2 linked regions of the Mucilaginibacter paludis DSM 18603 genome follow. The protein of the gene in region 2 interacts with the protein of the main gene of each other region in a pairwise test. Links are inferred from orthologs where the notes say so. Each region holds a gene or a part of one and is shown on either strand. Other genes may lie near its edges. The genes, in order: eno and rpe.

Region 1 (8,549 bases), 1.6 Mb from region 2 along the record:
TTAGCTTCCAAAGAAGAAGGCTTCCGCGAATACCTTAAAGCCAATCCGGAAGTAAATAACCGCTTTAATCTCAAATTTTATCTTCCGGCGTTAACACTCGATCAGATGGTAACCCTGGCCGGAAAAATCATCGCTGATCAACACTATGAACAGCAGGAAGATTTTGGAATAAAATTACGAAACAGGCTGGCTTATTTATTCCGGAACCAGGGTGATGCCGAGCAATCAGTTAAAATAGGGAAGGGTGGCTTCCTGGTCAACAAGGAGATCAACAATATCATCAGCGATCATTTCTCGGCGCCCGATCCCCGTTTCCCGCCGCAATTATTATTGGCGGACGATATTAAGGGCGAAGTGTATATCCAGCAAACAGCTACCGAAGTATTGGCTGATCTGGATGATTTTGTGGGGATGGATAACGTAAAAACATTTATCCGCAACCTGGTCAACCTGGTTTCTCTTCAACAAAAAGATGCTACCATAACCGGTAAAACCGATGTGATAGGTGCCCATATCATCCTGACGGGTAATCCCGGTACAGGTAAAACCACTCTTGCTAAAAAGCTCGGCGAAATTTTTGCTGCTTCGGGCATTTTATCAAGCGGGCATGTGGTTGAAATGGACCGGAGCAAGTTAGTAGGGCAATATGTTGGCGAAACACCGCTGCTGGTGCAAAAAGCCTGCGACGAAGCTATTGGCGGCGTGCTTTTTATTGACGAAGCCTATACCTTGGTTCAAAACGATCAGGATACCTACGGCCACGAAGCCATCGATACGCTGATTAAGCGGATGGAAGATGATAGAGGCAAATTTATCATGATAGCTGCCGGGTACGAACGCCCGATGCAGAATTTTATAGATGCTAATCCAGGAATGAAATCGCGGGTAAAGGATAATATTTTTAACCTGCCCGATTATAACCCGGCACAACTTTTACAGATCCTGAAGGGTTTTGTAAAACAGGGAGGCTATGAGTTAGCAGCCGATGCGGAAACAAAAGCTGCCGGGTTGTTAGAAGATATGTTTAACAGGCGCAGCAAAGATTTTGGTAACGCCCGGGATGTACGGAATTTTTATGAAGCGGCGCTGTCAAAAAGGGCAGCCCGTATCAATGCCGCTCCCACCACAAATTATGATCGGATATTGTCAGAAGCAGACCTGCCCGGCGGAGACGCTGTTTTACCGGCGGGTGGTATTGATGAGGTACTGAGCGCTTTGAACAAACTAACAGGTTTGGCTGGAGTTAAATCTGAAATTGCCGAAATGGTTGATTTTCTGCAAGGCGAAAAGCTGAGGGCCGAAGCTGGCAGCAAAAAAATGACCATCAGCCTGCATTTTGTTTTTGCAGGTAACCCGGGAACGGGTAAAACTACAGTGGCCCGCATTCTGGCCAAAATATTTAAAGGCTTAGGTATCTTACCGTCGGACAAATTGGTGGAGGTCACCGATAAAGACCTGGTTTCGGGTTACGTAGGGCAAACCTCGGCCCAAACCAATAAAGTGATTGATAGCGCTATGGGCGGTGTGCTTTTTATTGATGAGGCTTACACCCTGTCAAAAGGAATAAGCTCAGGCACGGGTGGTTTTGGGAGCGAGGCCATTGATACCTTGTTGAAACGGATGGAGGACGACCGCGGCAAGTTTATCGTGATAGCGGCAGGGTATTCAAAACAAATGCAGGATTTTCTGGATAGCAACCCAGGTTTGGACTCGCGCTTTTCAAAGAAAATTACCTTTGACGATTATGGGCCCGATGAGCTTAGCCAGATTATGCTCTCGATGATAGCGCAAAATGGCTTTACTGCCGACGATGCAGCTAAGGCGAGAATAAAGGCTTATCTGGCTGATGTTTACAATAAACGGGATAAACGTTTTGCCAATGGGCGTACCGTGCGAAACGCGTTTGAGGATATGGTGCAAACCCAATCGCGGCGCATTGTCAAGCAAAAAAACAGCGGCCTCGCATTTAACCCAATGGCTATCATGGAGGACGATGTTCCTTTTGAACCCGCGAAAGAAATATCACCCGCTGACGCGTTGGCCGAGCTGAACCAGCTCATAGGTTTGCGCGCCGTGAAAGATGAGATTGGCGGCCTGATCAGTTTTTTAGAAATTGAAAAGATGCGTGCTGCAAGCGGGCAAACAGGCGGTACCACCTTGAATTTGCATTTTATATTTAAGGGTAAGCCCGGAACCGGTAAAACCACCGTGGCGCGTATCCTGGCCAAAGTTTTTAAGGCTTTAGGGGTATTGCCTGTTGGCCAGTTGATTGAAACCGACCGTAAGGATTTGGTAGGCCAGTATGTTGGCCATACGGCTAAGCAAACCTCGGATGTAATTGATAAGGCTATGGGAGGAGTTCTATTTATTGATGAAGCCTATACGCTGATCCCCGAAGGGAACCCCAATGATTTTGGTAAAGAAGCCGTGGATACGCTGTTAAAACGGATGGAAGACGATAAAGGGAAATTTATTGTTATCGCCGCCGGTTACTCGGGCGATATGGACCGGTTTGTGGCCTCTAACGATGGGCTTGCCTCCCGTTTCCCTAAGATGATCCTTTTTGAGGATTATCAGCCCGGCGAGCTGAACGAAATTTTTAAATTGATGCTGGCCAAAAATGGATTAAGTATGGCCACGGCGGATGCCGCTAAGGCGATGCAACTTTTTGAGGATATGTATCGCAACAGGGATAATAACTTTGCTAACGGGCGCACCGTTCGGAATTTATTTGAACATAGCCTCGAAAAACAAGCGGTTAGGCTAAGCCGTATAAAACAGCAGGGTACAGAGATATCAAGTATGATCAACGAAGTTATTTATGACGATATGATTGTTTAAGCTGATGAGTGAAACCATAAAATGCCTGGATTGTACAGCCGATATTGACACCGATAGCTGCTACTGCGACCAATGTGGCAAAGAGATATTTTTGTGCGAAACCTGCGCCCAGCCGGGCAATCAAAAATTTTGCGAGTTTGACGGCGGAGTGCTGGCACCTGCTAAACAGCGGTTGCGCCCGGTGGGTACTTTACATCCTGCCGGTACTACAGTTAACAGCCCATCTTTTGATATTTCTACGGGCACGGATACGCCGCCGCCGCTTCCCGCAATGCCGGTTTTAAATAGTCCACCGCCGCCTGCGCCGTTGCGTGATTTAAATACCCCGTCGCCAATCGCGGTTGAGCCGGTTGTGCCGGGGCTAAAGCTAACAAACAACAATCTCAATATAACGCTCGATATTCAACCCGGCGATGTGCTGGGGAGGAATACCGGTGCTTATGCAGAGCAACTTAAAAATTTTTCGGCCATATCAGGCAAGCACCTGGTGTTTAAATTTGAACCGGCTACGGGCTGGGCTTTTCAGGATGTGGGTTCAACCAATGGTACCAAATATGCTAAATCAAACATCAGTTGGAACCAGGTAGGTAAATGTACTCCGGGGGAATGGATCAGGATGGAAGACGAGGCCTTTTTATTGATGGCTAATATTGAGTTTGCATTAAAAATTGAGCAGCCTTTTAAACCGGGTACTTCTGCATCCAACACCACACAAAGAATATGAATTTTAGTATAGAAGCGATATGCGATATCGGCGTAGTAAGGCAGAACAATGAGGATATGATTCTCATTGGCGACCAGGTGATCCGCGATGATTCAGCCGAGTATGCGATAGATGCCGGTGAACGTAATTTCATGATCGCCGTATCCGATGGGATGGGAGGGCACCAGGCCGGCGAAGTAGCCAGCGAAACGGTGCTGCAAAGAATGAAGCTCGCTGTGTCGGGTTTGGGCAACGCGCTTAATCCGGAACAACTCAAGACCTATTTTGAGGTTAAGATAAAGGAAACCCACCAGGAACTTAATGCGATGGGGGAGGCAAACCCTGCTTACTATAAATTAGGCGCCACGTTTACAAGCTTATTTATTTACAACAAAAAAGCCTTTATCATTAATATTGGCGATAGCAGGTTATATCGTTTGCGGGGTGGTTTACTGGCCCAATTAACAAACGACCATAGCTTAAGTGATTGGTTAAACAATTCCGACATTCCGCGCAATATATTAGCTAACGCGTTTGGCGGCGGTGTTCAGCAAATTTATTTTGATTTTGAAGAAACCAATTTGCTTGATGGTGATACCTTGCTTTTGTGTTCGGACGGCTTAAGCGGAGAATTAACCTTTGACGAGATTGAGACCATGCTGGCATCAACAGATCCGCTTTCTGTAATGGTTAACCGTGCCAGGGCAAACGGCGGGAGAGACAATATATCTGCCATCAAAATCGGCATTAAAATGAGCGGTTCAGGCAATCCAAGTTCCGTCTAAGGGTAATTTATTGCCATGATAAGCATGGTAGCTACTTCTTCTATCAGTGTAAGCAGGCTTAAAACGGGCTATTTTACCTTAGTGTAAATTGTACACAAAAATATTGTTATCATTGTGGTAAATCATCGTTTAATTGTAGAAGTTTTTATAATTTAGCGGCGCTTGTCAGGCGAGGGTTAATATTATAATTGTTTAATTATTACTGCCCTAAGTTGATGATAGCAACTAACTAATAACCTTTTTTAACCAGTAACATTTTATAACATGAGTATTATAATTAACGTTCACGCCCGCCAGATACTTGATTCGCGCGGTAACCCAACTATTGAAGTTGAAGTATTAACCGAAAATGGTGCGCTTGGCCGTGCCGCTGTTCCTTCCGGCGCATCAACGGGTGTACACGAGGCTGTTGAACTGCGTGACAACGATAAAACAAAATATATGGGTAAAGGCGTTTTAAAAGCCGTTGCCAATGTAAACGATACTATTGCCCCCGCTTTAAAAGGGTTTGATGTTTTTGAACAAAACAGTATCGATAAATTAATGATTGAGCTTGACGGTACACCTAACAAAGGCAATTTAGGCGCCAATGCCATTTTGGGTGTTTCGCTTGCCGTTGCCAAAGCTGCCGCTCAGGAAAGCCGTCAGCCTTTATATCGCTATGTTGGTGGTGTAAATGCTAACACTTTACCTATCCCGATGATGAACATCGTTAACGGTGGTTCTCACTCTGATGCGCCTATCGCGTTCCAGGAGTTTATGATTATGCCGGTTGGCGCACCTTCATTCTCTGAAGCTTTAAGGTGGGGTGCCGAAGTATTCCATAACCTGAAAAAAATATTACACGACAGAGGTTTATCAACAGCTGTTGGCGACGAAGGTGGTTTTGCCCCAACTTTTGACAGCACCGAGGATGGCGTTGAAACCATTTTGAAAGCTATTGAAAAAGCAGGTTACAAAGTAGGCGAAGATATTTGTTTAGCTTTCGACTGTGCCGCCTCAGAATTTTATGTTGATGGCAAATACGACTATACTAAGTTTGAAGGCGAAAAAGGTGCTATCCGCAGCAGCGCCGAGCAAGCAGAATACCTGGCTCAGTTAGCCGAAAAATACCCTGTAATTTCTATCGAAGATGGTATGGCCGAGGATGATTGGGATGGCTGGAAATTATTGACCGACAAAATTGGCGATAAAGTACAATTAGTAGGTGATGATTTGTTTGTAACCAACGTAAAACGTTTACAAATGGGTATCGACCAAGGTGTTGGTAACTCTATCCTGGTAAAGGTTAACCAAATCGGATCATTAACTGAAACTATTGATGCCGTGAGCTTAGCTCAAACTAACGGTTATACCTCGGTAATGAGCCACCGTTCGGGCGAAACAGAAGATGCTACCATTGCCGATTTAGCTGTGGCCTTAAACTGCGGTCAGATCAAAACCGGTTCAGCTTCACGTTCCGACCGGATAGCTAAATACAACCAGTTGCTGCGTATCGAAGAAGAATTAGGCGCTAACGCGAAATTTATCGGTAAGAATTTTAAATACGCTAAGAAATAGATTCACTCACGAATTTGAGAATTTTCACTAATTTCACGAATGAAGGCGAATTTTCACGAATTAATGGGAGCCGGTCAGTAATGATCGGCTTTTTTTATTTCAGGCATTGTTACGCTATCGGTATTGAGTATCCGCATTATCGCTATTAATACCTATGGTACGGAGTATCCTATTCCTTATAATTAGTGAAAATTCGGCTTTATTGGTGGAATTCGTGCCAATTATTTTATAGCTTAGTAATAGTAATTGCGTGGTTATGAAAAGAAGAATGGCTATGGTAGTAAACCATGTTAACATAGAAGATGAGGATAAATTGGATGTGCTTTTTTGGCAGTCAAAACCAGCAAAAGAAAGAATAGCCGAAGTTACCCGTTTAAGAGTAAATTATTACACATGGTTGAATGGGCACTATCCAGAGAAAATTGCTGAAGTTGTTGCGAAGCGTTCGTTATGATTTTAAGTTCTTGTATTATTTATTCCTACTCTACAGTTGTAAGCCCTATCCGAGGCACTTCCATTTATCATTGTATCCATAGGCTAAATTCCTCTTTGTAATTCGTGAAAATTCGCCCTTATTCGTGAAATTAGTATCTATTACAATTCGTGAAAATTCGCTTTCATTCGTGAAATTCGTGCCAATTCTCAAATTAGTGTCCATCAAATAAAAACCGTATCTTTGCAGCAATATATGTGATTTACATGTATCCGCACTTAACCGGCTCTGATTTACACCAAATCTCATATCCTTTTATAGAGCGGGAACTTTATATTAAAAACATTTCATGTCATTCGAAAATTTAAAATTGATTGAGCCCATCCTCAAGGCCTTAAAACATGAGGGATATACCAATCCAACGCCTATTCAGGAACAATCCATCCCGATTATATTAGAGAGAAAAGATCTTTTAGGATGCGCGCAAACCGGTACAGGTAAAACTGCCGCATTTGCCATCCCGATTTTACAGATCCTGTATCAGGAGAAAGTACAAAACAGGGATCATAAGGGCATCAAGACGCTGATACTAACCCCCACACGCGAATTGGCTATCCAAATCGACGAAAGTTTTGCCGCTTATGGCAAGCATACCGGTTTAAAACACCTGGTTATATTTGGCGGCGTTTCGCAACATCACCAGGTGGAAGCCTTAAAACGTGGTGTAGATATCTTGGTAGCTACACCGGGCCGTTTACTTGATCTGGTACAGCAAAAATTTGTACACCTGGAGAGCCTCAAAATACTGGTACTTGATGAGGCCGACCGCATGCTGGATATGGGCTTTGTGAACGATGTGAAGAAAATTATCGCCAAGATACCTGTTAAGCGTCAAACGCTGTTCTTCTCGGCAACAATGCCGAAAGAGATCCAGACTTTGGCTGATACCATCTTAAATAAACCCGAAAAAGTAGAAGTTACCCCCGTATCATCAACAGCTGATACGATACAGCAAGGCATTTATTTTGTAGATAAGAACGATAAAAAATCGTTATTGATCCACATCCTGAAAGATAAAAAGATTGAAACTGCGCTTGTATTTACCCGTACCAAGCATGGTGCCGATAAGGTGGTGAAGGATTTAATCAGAGTAGGCATTACCGCCGAGGCGATACACGGCAATAAATCACAGAATGCGCGTCAGCGTGCTTTAACTAACTTTAAAAATCGCAGTACCCGTATTTTGGTAGCAACCGATATTGCCGCACGTGGTATTGATGTGGACGATTTAACGCACGTGATCAACTACGAGTTGCCTAACGTACCAGAAACATACGTACACCGTATTGGCCGTACAGGCCGCGCCGGAGCCAGTGGTATCGCCTTATCATTTTGCGATGCAGACGAGGGTGAATTTTTATACGACATTCATAAGCTGATCACCAAAGCTATCCCGGTAATTGATGATCAACCATATCCCATGAAAGCGCCGCATTTAGGTCCTGCTCCTAAAGGATCAGGAAAAAAGGCGCCAGCTTCGGGCCATAGAGGCGGAAGCGGCATGTCTGGCGCATCACGCGGTGGTGGCGGCGGTAAAAAGTTCGGCGAATTCAGGAGCCGGGCCAGAAGAGATTAAAGCATATACTTAAACATACCATTTGAACGGGGTGCGCGTAATAGTGCCTCGTTCAAATGGTTTTTTCGTTTAATGTTGATTGTTAATAAGTTAATAAACCTGATTTGCCTGGCTCAATATTTTGGAATATTTTTAACAAGGAAATTAATTAATTTAGTGCGATGAAAAGGCTTATAGATCTGCTTAAAAATAAATTCTTCCTGGTTACCATCGCCTTTATGGTATGGATGATATTTTTAGATAAGAACGACCTGTATTCTCAATACAGTAAGCACAACGATGTTGTAGAACTGGAAAAGCAACGCGACTTTTTGCTTCAACAAAATGCCCAGGTTACCAAAGATCTGGATGAACTTACCTCCGACAAACAAAAACTCGAAAAATTTGCCCGCGAAAAATACCTGATGAAGAAGGATAACGAGGATATTTTTGTGGTAGTGAGGAAGAAGAAGGAAGAAAAATAAGCGCTATTGATCGATTTTCAACCCGCGGTCTCTAAAGGATAAAACTGCAAAATCAATCAAAATTTAATTGCCGCTTGGCGATGGTTTAAGTTTACTAATAATCAGACCCTTACTCCGCCGTCATTGC
Region 2 (8,451 bases):
CTGTTTATATTCAATAGTGGCTTACTTGTTAAAGTACCCTATAATCAGGTTAGCCAGCTCAACGCCAATCCGTTCCTGGGCTTCGTTGGTTGCCGCGCCGATGTGCGGGGTTAAGGATATCTTAGGGTGTTTCAAAATCTCTTCGCGCGGTGTAGGTTCGTTATCGAACACATCTAAACCTGCAAAGCCTACTTTGCCGCTGTTTAAGGCTTCAATTAAGGCAAGTTCGTCAATAGTACCACCACGTGAGCAGTTAACCAGGCCAACGCCTTTTTTTACTTGTGCAAGCTCTTCAGCACCTAATACCGGTTTATCTGTAAAAGGAACATGCAGACTGATGAAATCGCTTTGTGCAATTACTTCTTCTTTGGTAGCCACTTTTACCGATGCTTTAACTTCAATTCCGCCTCCTAAAACCAAATCAACTTCGGGGTTAAAAGGAAAAAGATCATAAGCCAAAACATCCATACCTAAACCTATGGCAGTTTTAGCCACCTCGCGGCCTATGCGCCCAAAACCCAAAATACCAATGGTTTTACCACGCAATTCGATGCCTTTGGCATAAGCTTTTTTAAGATCGTTAAACTTACTACCGCCTTCAACAGGCATTTTGCGGTTACTATCATACAAAAAGCGTACTCCTGTAAATAAATGACCGAAAACCAATTCGGCAACAGACAGTGATGATGATGCAGGTGTGTTAAATACGGCAATGCCTTTTTCTTTGGCATAATCCACATCAATGTTATCAACACCTACGCCACCACGCCCAACTAATTTAAGGTTAGGGCAGGCATCCATCAACGCCTTGCGCACCTTGGTGGCACTGCGAACGGTGATGGCATCATATTCGTTTAATTTTGCAGGCAATTCATCCTGCGGGATATTTACGGTGTCAACCAAAAAGCCGGCTGCTTCTAAAAGCGCCTTTCCAGCCGGATCAATACCATCGTTAGCTAATATTTTGATCATTTTGTTTTTGTTATTGGGTTACTGGTTACTGGTTATTGAGTTATTTGTTATTGAGTTAATGGTTACCTGGTTATTGGTTATTGGGTTATTAAGTTATTGGTTATTGACTCTCGCTCATGTTGAGCCATTGATTTACTGTCGTTTGGTTTATAGGAAGTATAACTTAATAACTTAATAACTTAATAACTTAATAACTTAATAACTTAATAACTTAATAACTTAATAACTTAATAACTTAATAACTTAATAACTTAATAACTTAATAATAACTTAATAACTTAATAACTTAATAACTTAATAACTTAATAACTTAATAACTTAATAACTTAATAACTTAATAACTTAATAACCAACAACTCAATACACCTAATAACTATCTGTTTTTTTCTGCAAACTCCTGCATGGCATCAATCAGCACATGTACGCTGGTGATAGGTAATGCATTGTATATTGATGCTCTGAAACCACCTGCGCTGCGATGACCTTTTACACCTACAATATCCTTTTCTTCGCAAAGTTTAAGGAAAGGTTTTTCGTGTTCAGGATTTTCGGTTAAAAAGCATACGTTCATCTTAGAACGATCTTCGGGCACGCATACGCCTTTAAATAAAGGGTTACGATCAATCTCCGCGTATAAAGCGGCAGCTTTAGCATCATTTTCTTTTTCGATAGCCTCTACCCCACCCTTAGCCTTTAACCAGCGCAAAGTAAGCATGGATACGTAAATGGCAAATACCGGAGGTGTATTGTACATCGATCCGCCTTCAATCTGGGTTTGGTAGTTCAGCATGGCCGGTATTTTACGGTCAACTTTACCCAATATCTCGTCCTTAACAATCACCAAGGTGGTACCTGCGGGCCCCATGTTTTTTTGAGCGCCAGCGTATATCAAACCAAAATCGGCCACGTTAACCTTACGGCTGAATATATCTGAAGACATATCGCAAATCAATGGTACTGGCGACTGTGGGAACTGGTGCAACTGGGTGCCATAAATGGTATTGTTGGATGTAATATGCAGATAAGCAGCATCGGCAGGAATTTCAAAATCTTTAGGGATCGATTTGAAATTATTTTCTTTACCGGTGGCCAAAACCTGTACATCGCCAAAAAATTTGGCTTCTTTGATAGCCTTGTTAGCCCATACACCACTTTCAACATAAGCAGCTTTTCCGTCAGAAGGCAACAGGTTATAAGGCACCATGGCAAATTGCGTACTTGCGCCACCTTGTAAAAACAACACAGAATAACCTTCGGGCACGTTAAACAATTCTTTCACCAAACGAACGGCCTCATCTAAAACAGCCTCAAATTCAACAGAGCGGTGCGATATTTCCAGAACAGATAATCCTATCCCATTCAAATTTAATACGCCCTCTGCGGCTTGTTTTAATACTTCGTTTGGCAAAATGCCTGGTCCGGCACCAAAATTATGTTTCATATTTATATAATTTATTTTAGTCAGCTTACCTGTTTTAAAGTTTCACCTTAAAAACTATAGACTTTGTATATTATTATTGTGTTTAAAATTTAGATGCTGTATTAAGAGCATTTCAATTTTTACGCCCCGAAGGTAAATAATTTGAAATTGTATAGCTACTGATTAAAAAAAATATTTAGTTAACGCCAATGTCATGGTGTTATACTCCATCATAGCCTCTTATACAATTGATTTAAGCGTAGCAACAGCAGCACTTGGATCATTAGCCGAGAACACCGCATTGCCCGCAACTAAAACATTTGCACCGGTGTTAATCAATTGAGCAGCGTTACCTGCATCAACTCCGCCGTCAATTTCGATATACAGTTCCGGGTTACGTAAAGCACATAACTTTTTAAGGTCGGCTATTTTTTTGTAGGTGTTTGATAAAAACTTTTGCGCACCAAAACCCGGATTGACTGACATGATCAATACCAGGTCCAGGTCTGCTATAATATCGTCAAGCAAAGCAACTGGCGTGTGCGGATTAAGCGCCACTCCCGCCCTGCAACCCAACTCCTTAATTTTATTGATGGTTCGGTTTAAATGCGTACAGGCTTCGTAATGTACGGTAATGCCATCAGCACCCGCGTTTTTAAACTCTTCCAGGTACCTGTCCGGGTCAACGATCATTAAATGGACATCCAATGGTTTTTGAGCAAATTGCTTAATTGCTTTAATTACAGCGAAACCGAATGATATGTTGGGCACAAAAACGCCATCCATTACATCTACATGTATCCAATCAGCCTGGCTTTGATTAAGCATATCAATATCCTTTTGCAAATTGGCAAAGTTAGCTGTTAATATAGAGGGAGAAATCAGGTGATTCATGCGGCCAAACTTACACAAAATTTCGGGTATCATAGCCTTTTATCAGTGCGGATAGCAGGGCAAACGCATTAAAAAAGTAAGAGGAGGCTCCTACGGAGCCAAAGCAGGTTAAAGGCCTCTTTGCTATAAACAGGCCAGTCCGCTGGAGTCAAAAACAACCGTTAAAGAACTCCGGCAGGAGCTCCCTGTTTATATATAGGGAACAAAAAAAAGAAAGTTTTGGCTCCGTAGGGTGCTCCCTTGTCAGCAGGATTCCGTTATGATGATAACTGTGCCTGCTATCTGCATACAGGGCAAACGCATTAAAAAAGTTCATTTGATTTTATTGACGCAAAAATCCCTTTTCAGGCAATTCTAATACTACAAGCAGGGAAATCGGGGCCACCAGCTGAAGATTTGCATAGCATGTAAATAAGGGAGGCTGCGCTGCTGAAAGTTAATCGCAATTTTGCAGCAGATCGTAATATTTTTTCATTAATACGGTGTCGTAGTCAACCAGCGATTTGTAGGCTTCGGCCACTAATTCGGTGAGAATTGACGATCCTAACTGCCCGGCACCATTGGGGATATCGTCGTAATATTTAATCAGATCCTTTACCCTGATAATCTCATACAATAACTGCTCGATCAAATCTGTTTGGGCACTTTTGCGCGCAGGATCCGCCGACGAATTATTTAAGAAATTTAAAGGATCATTGGGCGTTTGTATCATTATATTCAATAGGAGCGGATATTACGTATACATTTACTCATAGATAACCTTGTTAAAAAGGAACGGAAAACAAAATTGTTTGATGTTTTTTAAAAAAGCACTTTTAAACCCGCCAATGGCGCTTTAGGGAACTAATATAAAAGAAAAAACCCTCGTTTCTGAGGGTTTCTTCTTTTATTATTGATACAAATTAGCTTTGAGCAGGCGCATCGGTACGTGGTGGGCGCGGCAATAGAGCTTTTCTTGAAAGCTTTAACTTTCCTTGCTTATCCACATCCAACAGTTTCACCCTAACTTCATCGCCAATTTCAAAAATGCCATCCATTGTTTCAATGCGTTTATGGTCAATTTCCGAAATATGCAGTAAACCATCTTTACCTGGCATAATTTCAACAAAGGCACCAAACGGCATGATAGAACGAACTTTACCTTCGTAAATTTCGCCAACTTCCGGCTTAGCTACAATCTGGCGGATACGGGTAACCGCTTTATCGATCGACTCCTTGTTATCGCCAAATATCTGGATGATACCTTGATTATCTTTTTCTTCGATAGAGATGGTAGCACCCGATTCACGTTGCATTTCCTGGATAATTTTACCACCGGGACCAATAACGGCACCGATAAATTCTTTATCGATACGCATGGATACAATACGTGGCGCATGCGCTTTATAATCATCACGTGGAATGTCGATGGTTTTCTTCATTTCGTTCAGGATATGAAGACGGCCTTCTTTAGCCTGATCTAAGGCCTTTGATAACACTTCATAAGATAAACCATTGATTTTTAAATCCATCTGGCAAGCTACAATACCTTTTTCGGTACCGGTAACCTTAAAGTCCATATCACCTAAGTGATCTTCATCGCCCAAGATATCCGATAAGATAGCGTATTTGGTTCCTTCGGGATTGGTAATCAAGCCCATGGCTATACCTGATACAGGTGCCTTGATTTTGATACCTGCATCCATCAAAGCCAGTGTACCTGCACAAACCGTAGCCATTGATGATGATCCGTTTGATTCTAAAATATCAGATACGATACGGATAGTGTATGGGTTTTCGTTTTCATCAGGCAATACCTGTTTTAACGAACGCATAGCTAAATTACCGTGGCCAATTTCGCGACGGCCAGCTCCCCTGTTAGGGCGAACTTCGCCGGTTGAAAAACCAGGGAAATTATAGTGAAGCAGAAATTTTTGGTAGCCGTTAATAAACGCGCCATCAATCATTTGCTCATCATCCTTTGCACCCAAAGTAACCGTAGTTAACGCTTGTGTTTCGCCACGGGTAAACACGGCAGAACCGTGAGCAGCAGGTAAATAACCAACCTCGCTCCATATAGGGCGTATTTGGGTAGTTGTACGGCCATCTAAACGCTTACCTTCGTCTAATACCAGGTTACGTACGGCATCATACTGCACATCGTGGAAATATTTTTTCGCTAAAAACTTGCTTACATCATCGGCATCTTCACCTAAAGAAGCAACAACTTCTTTTTGTAAATTTTTAAAAGCCTCAGAGCGCTCATCTTTTGAAGAAGCCGACGCAGCAATGGCGTAAACTTTATCGTAAGTATCGGCAAAAACCTGTTTCTTTAAGTCTTCGTTACTATGCTCGTGGCTGTAAACGCGTTTTACTTTTGCTTTAGCAACCTCGGCAGCTAGTTCAACCTGGGCCTGAACCTGGATTTTGATAGCATCGTGTGCAAATTTGATAGCCTCAACCAATTCAGCTTCCTGAATTTCGCTGCACTCACCTTCAACCATGTTAATATCGCTTGCAGAACCTGCAACAATAAACTCTAACGAAGCGCGCTCTAAATCGCTAACGGTTGGGTTAATTACCAACTTGCCATCAATTTTAGCTACACGAACTTCTGAGATAGGGCCGTTAAAAGGAATATCAGAAACAGCAATAGCCGCCGAAGCTGCTAAACCTGCAAGGCAATCAGGCATAATGTTTTTATCAGCACTGATCAAGCTGATCATCACTTGTACATCGGCATGATAATCATCAGGGAATAATGGACGTAAGGCGCGGTCAACCAAACGCGAGATCAAAACCTCGTAATCTGATAAACGTGCCTCGCGGCGTAAAAAACCACCAGGGATACGGCCAGTAGCAGCATATTTTTCCTGATAATCAACAGATAGTGGTAAAAAGTCAACACCTTCTTTAGCTTCCGGAGTTGATACTACCGTAGCCAGCAACATGGTGTCGCCCATTTTTACCACAACCGAACCATCGGCTTGTTTGGCCAATTTTCCTGTTTCGATCTCAATGGTGCGGCCGTCACCTAAATCGAATACTTTTTTAATTGCGTTATAACTCATCTTTTTTTTATTATGCTGCACTTTTCATCTTTTGAGTACAGCGATTATTTTTATGGTGTATTATTATTTGCACAAAAGTAAAAAAGCCATCTGCAATTGCGACGGCTTTTTATTAAAATGCGAAAATATTTACTTAATGATGTCGCGAAGCTCTAAAGCTTTGATGATAGCACGATACCTTGAAATATCTTTTTTGTAAAGGTAGGCCAGCAATGCACGGCGTTTACCTACTAATTTTTGCAGTGATAACTGGGTAGAAAAATCTTTTTTGTTTTTCTTTAAGTGACCGGTTAAGTGAGCAATACGTGTGGTGAATAATGCTACTTGTCCTTCTGCTGAACCTGTATCGGCCGGTCCGGCGCCGTGTTTTGCGAAAATTTCTTGTTTCGCTTCTTTACTTAAATACATTACCTGAATAATATTAAAGTGTTAATAATTTTTGTTAATTGTGGCGCAAATGTAGTATTTGTTTTTAAGTTATGCAAGGTATCCCAATAATAAAAGGCGACTACCAACCGGCTCAAATAATTGTTTTAAAAATTCGTCAAAAATCAAACTATTATGGCACTAAAATTGACAGTTTTTATAGCACACAATAACCATCATTTTTCTTTCCAAATTGTATAACTAATTCCATGTCAAAAAAAATACTTGCTGTTGATGACGACCCATACATCTTGGATGCATTGGTTGAATTACTACAATATTCGGGATATGATGTGAATACCACACCGAAAGGCGATGAAGTGTTCAATAAAATAGACGAATATAAACCAGATATTATTTTACTGGACATTATGCTCTCTGGAATGGACGGTAGAGATATTTGCAGGCAAATTAAAGCCGACAAACAAACAAGTGGCATACCAGTCATCATGATATCTGCTACACCTAATTTAACTCAATCGGTGTTAGAATCGGGAGCCAACGATTTCGTCTCCAAACCTTTTGATATCTTTTTGCTGTTAGATAAAATTGAACAGCAATTGCTTAAAGCGTCCTGATGTAGTTTAGAAACAGCTGCATCGCTTCTTTTTTTCCTGGTGTTACATCAAAGTCTATTTTATGCATCAGGTAATCTTCCACATCAAAATTTGCAACCTTGGGTAACTCTTTAAAAAGCTCGGCTCGGCTATCCAACCCTAATTTCAATGCTTGGTTAAGCTCGGTAATAAACGCCTCAGGTATAGGCTTGTTAGCTATCCAGCCGGCAAACATAAAAGGCAAGCCGGTAAACTTCTGCCACTCTTCGGCCAGGTCATACACGTACTCATATTGATCTTTCTTACCAAAAGTTCTGTCTCCAATTTGCACAAAGGCCGTAAACTGATCGGTTGAAACGCTATAGTCATTCGCATCGATTAATAACTCGGGGCTTAACTTCCAATAATTTTTCAGCAATACCTTAGCCAGGTTATTGGACGAGCGCGATTGCGGATCTAACTGCAAATATCTGGCATCCTCAATTTTACAATTGCTGAATATAAACACAGAATTTACTGCGCCAACGGCGCCAATGCAATAATCAGATACAATTTGCCAGTTGGGTATGTTCAACACTGCGGCAACCGGTATCAGCCCGATATCAACCACATCATCAATCAGCTTCTGGGCACAGTCTGCCGGAGCATCTAAACTTAATTCAATTTGATCAAGAATACCGGAGTGTTGTAAGCCGTATAAAAAGGGTTTGGTATTGGTATAACTAACAGCGGATATTTTTATTTTTTTCACAAGTCGGGAGCCAGATGTTTCAGATGGTCAGCGTTGTTAAACTCTGCTATTTCAAATTGGTTACCATCATAAGTAACCTTGTATAATACAACATTTTGATGCGGAAACTCGTCCATACGCGTTAAACTGATGCCGGTTAACAGGCATAAAAACAAACGCATGGCACGCCCGTGCATACAAATTAATACATTTTTTTCTTCGGGATGGCTCATGATCACGTTGAGCGCTTCTTTTTGCCGGGCCTGTAGTTCATTCGGGCTTTCGCCACCTTCAAACTTTTGATCCAGATCCCCGTCTACCCATTCGCGCATAATTTGCAAAAAGGCGGCCCTGTTACCGGGAGTACTCGGTTGCCCCTCGTAAATCCCCCAGGCTAACTCG

The links.
Region 1: the proteins of rpe (region 2) and eno interact in binary tests that used the Escherichia coli proteins (3 or more experiments, as listed by UniProt). The link is inferred for Mucilaginibacter paludis DSM 18603 from one-to-one orthologs.

Annotation. Positions count from the first base shown.
Region 1 is NZ_CM001403.1:4,968,415-4,976,963, forward strand. The notes cover bases 3,773-6,741. They hold eno (phosphopyruvate hydratase), read left to right. Parts: upstream 3,773-4,593; coding sequence 4,594-5,889; downstream 5,890-6,741. Other genes in these bases: MUCPA_RS21030 (PP2C family protein-serine/threonine phosphatase), read left to right, coding at 3,773-4,329; MUCPA_RS21040 (hypothetical protein), read left to right, coding at 6,146-6,343; MUCPA_RS21045 (DEAD/DEAH box helicase), read left to right, coding at 6,672-6,741. Outside these bases: MUCPA_RS21020 (AAA family ATPase), read left to right, coding at 1-2,841; MUCPA_RS21025 (FHA domain-containing protein), read left to right, coding at 2,846-3,565; more of MUCPA_RS21030, read left to right, coding at 3,562-3,772; more of MUCPA_RS21045, read left to right, coding at 6,742-7,958; MUCPA_RS21050 (FtsB family cell division protein), read left to right, coding at 8,120-8,422. UniProt on the Escherichia coli protein: Catalyzes the reversible conversion of 2-phosphoglycerate (2-PG) into phosphoenolpyruvate (PEP). It is essential for the degradation of carbohydrates via glycolysis.
Region 2 is NZ_CM001403.1:6,528,726-6,537,176, reverse strand. Bases 1,460-4,330 are described here. They hold rpe (ribulose-phosphate 3-epimerase), read right to left. Parts: upstream 3,287-4,330; coding sequence 2,633-3,286; downstream 1,460-2,632. Other genes in these bases: pnp (polyribonucleotide nucleotidyltransferase), read right to left, coding at 4,189-4,330; MUCPA_RS27420 (hypothetical protein), read right to left, coding at 3,723-3,998; serC (3-phosphoserine/phosphohydroxythreonine transaminase), read right to left, coding at 1,460-2,413. Also shown: MUCPA_RS27435 (D-2-hydroxyacid dehydrogenase), read right to left, coding at 22-972; more of serC, read right to left, coding at 1,346-1,459; more of pnp, read right to left, coding at 4,331-6,336; rpsO (30S ribosomal protein S15), read right to left, coding at 6,466-6,744; MUCPA_RS27405 (response regulator transcription factor), read left to right, coding at 6,972-7,340; MUCPA_RS27400 (menaquinone biosynthetic enzyme MqnA/MqnD family protein), read right to left, coding at 7,327-8,070; MUCPA_RS27395 (histidine phosphatase family protein), read right to left, coding at 8,067-8,451. UniProt on the Escherichia coli protein: Catalyzes the reversible epimerization of D-ribulose 5-phosphate to D-xylulose 5-phosphate.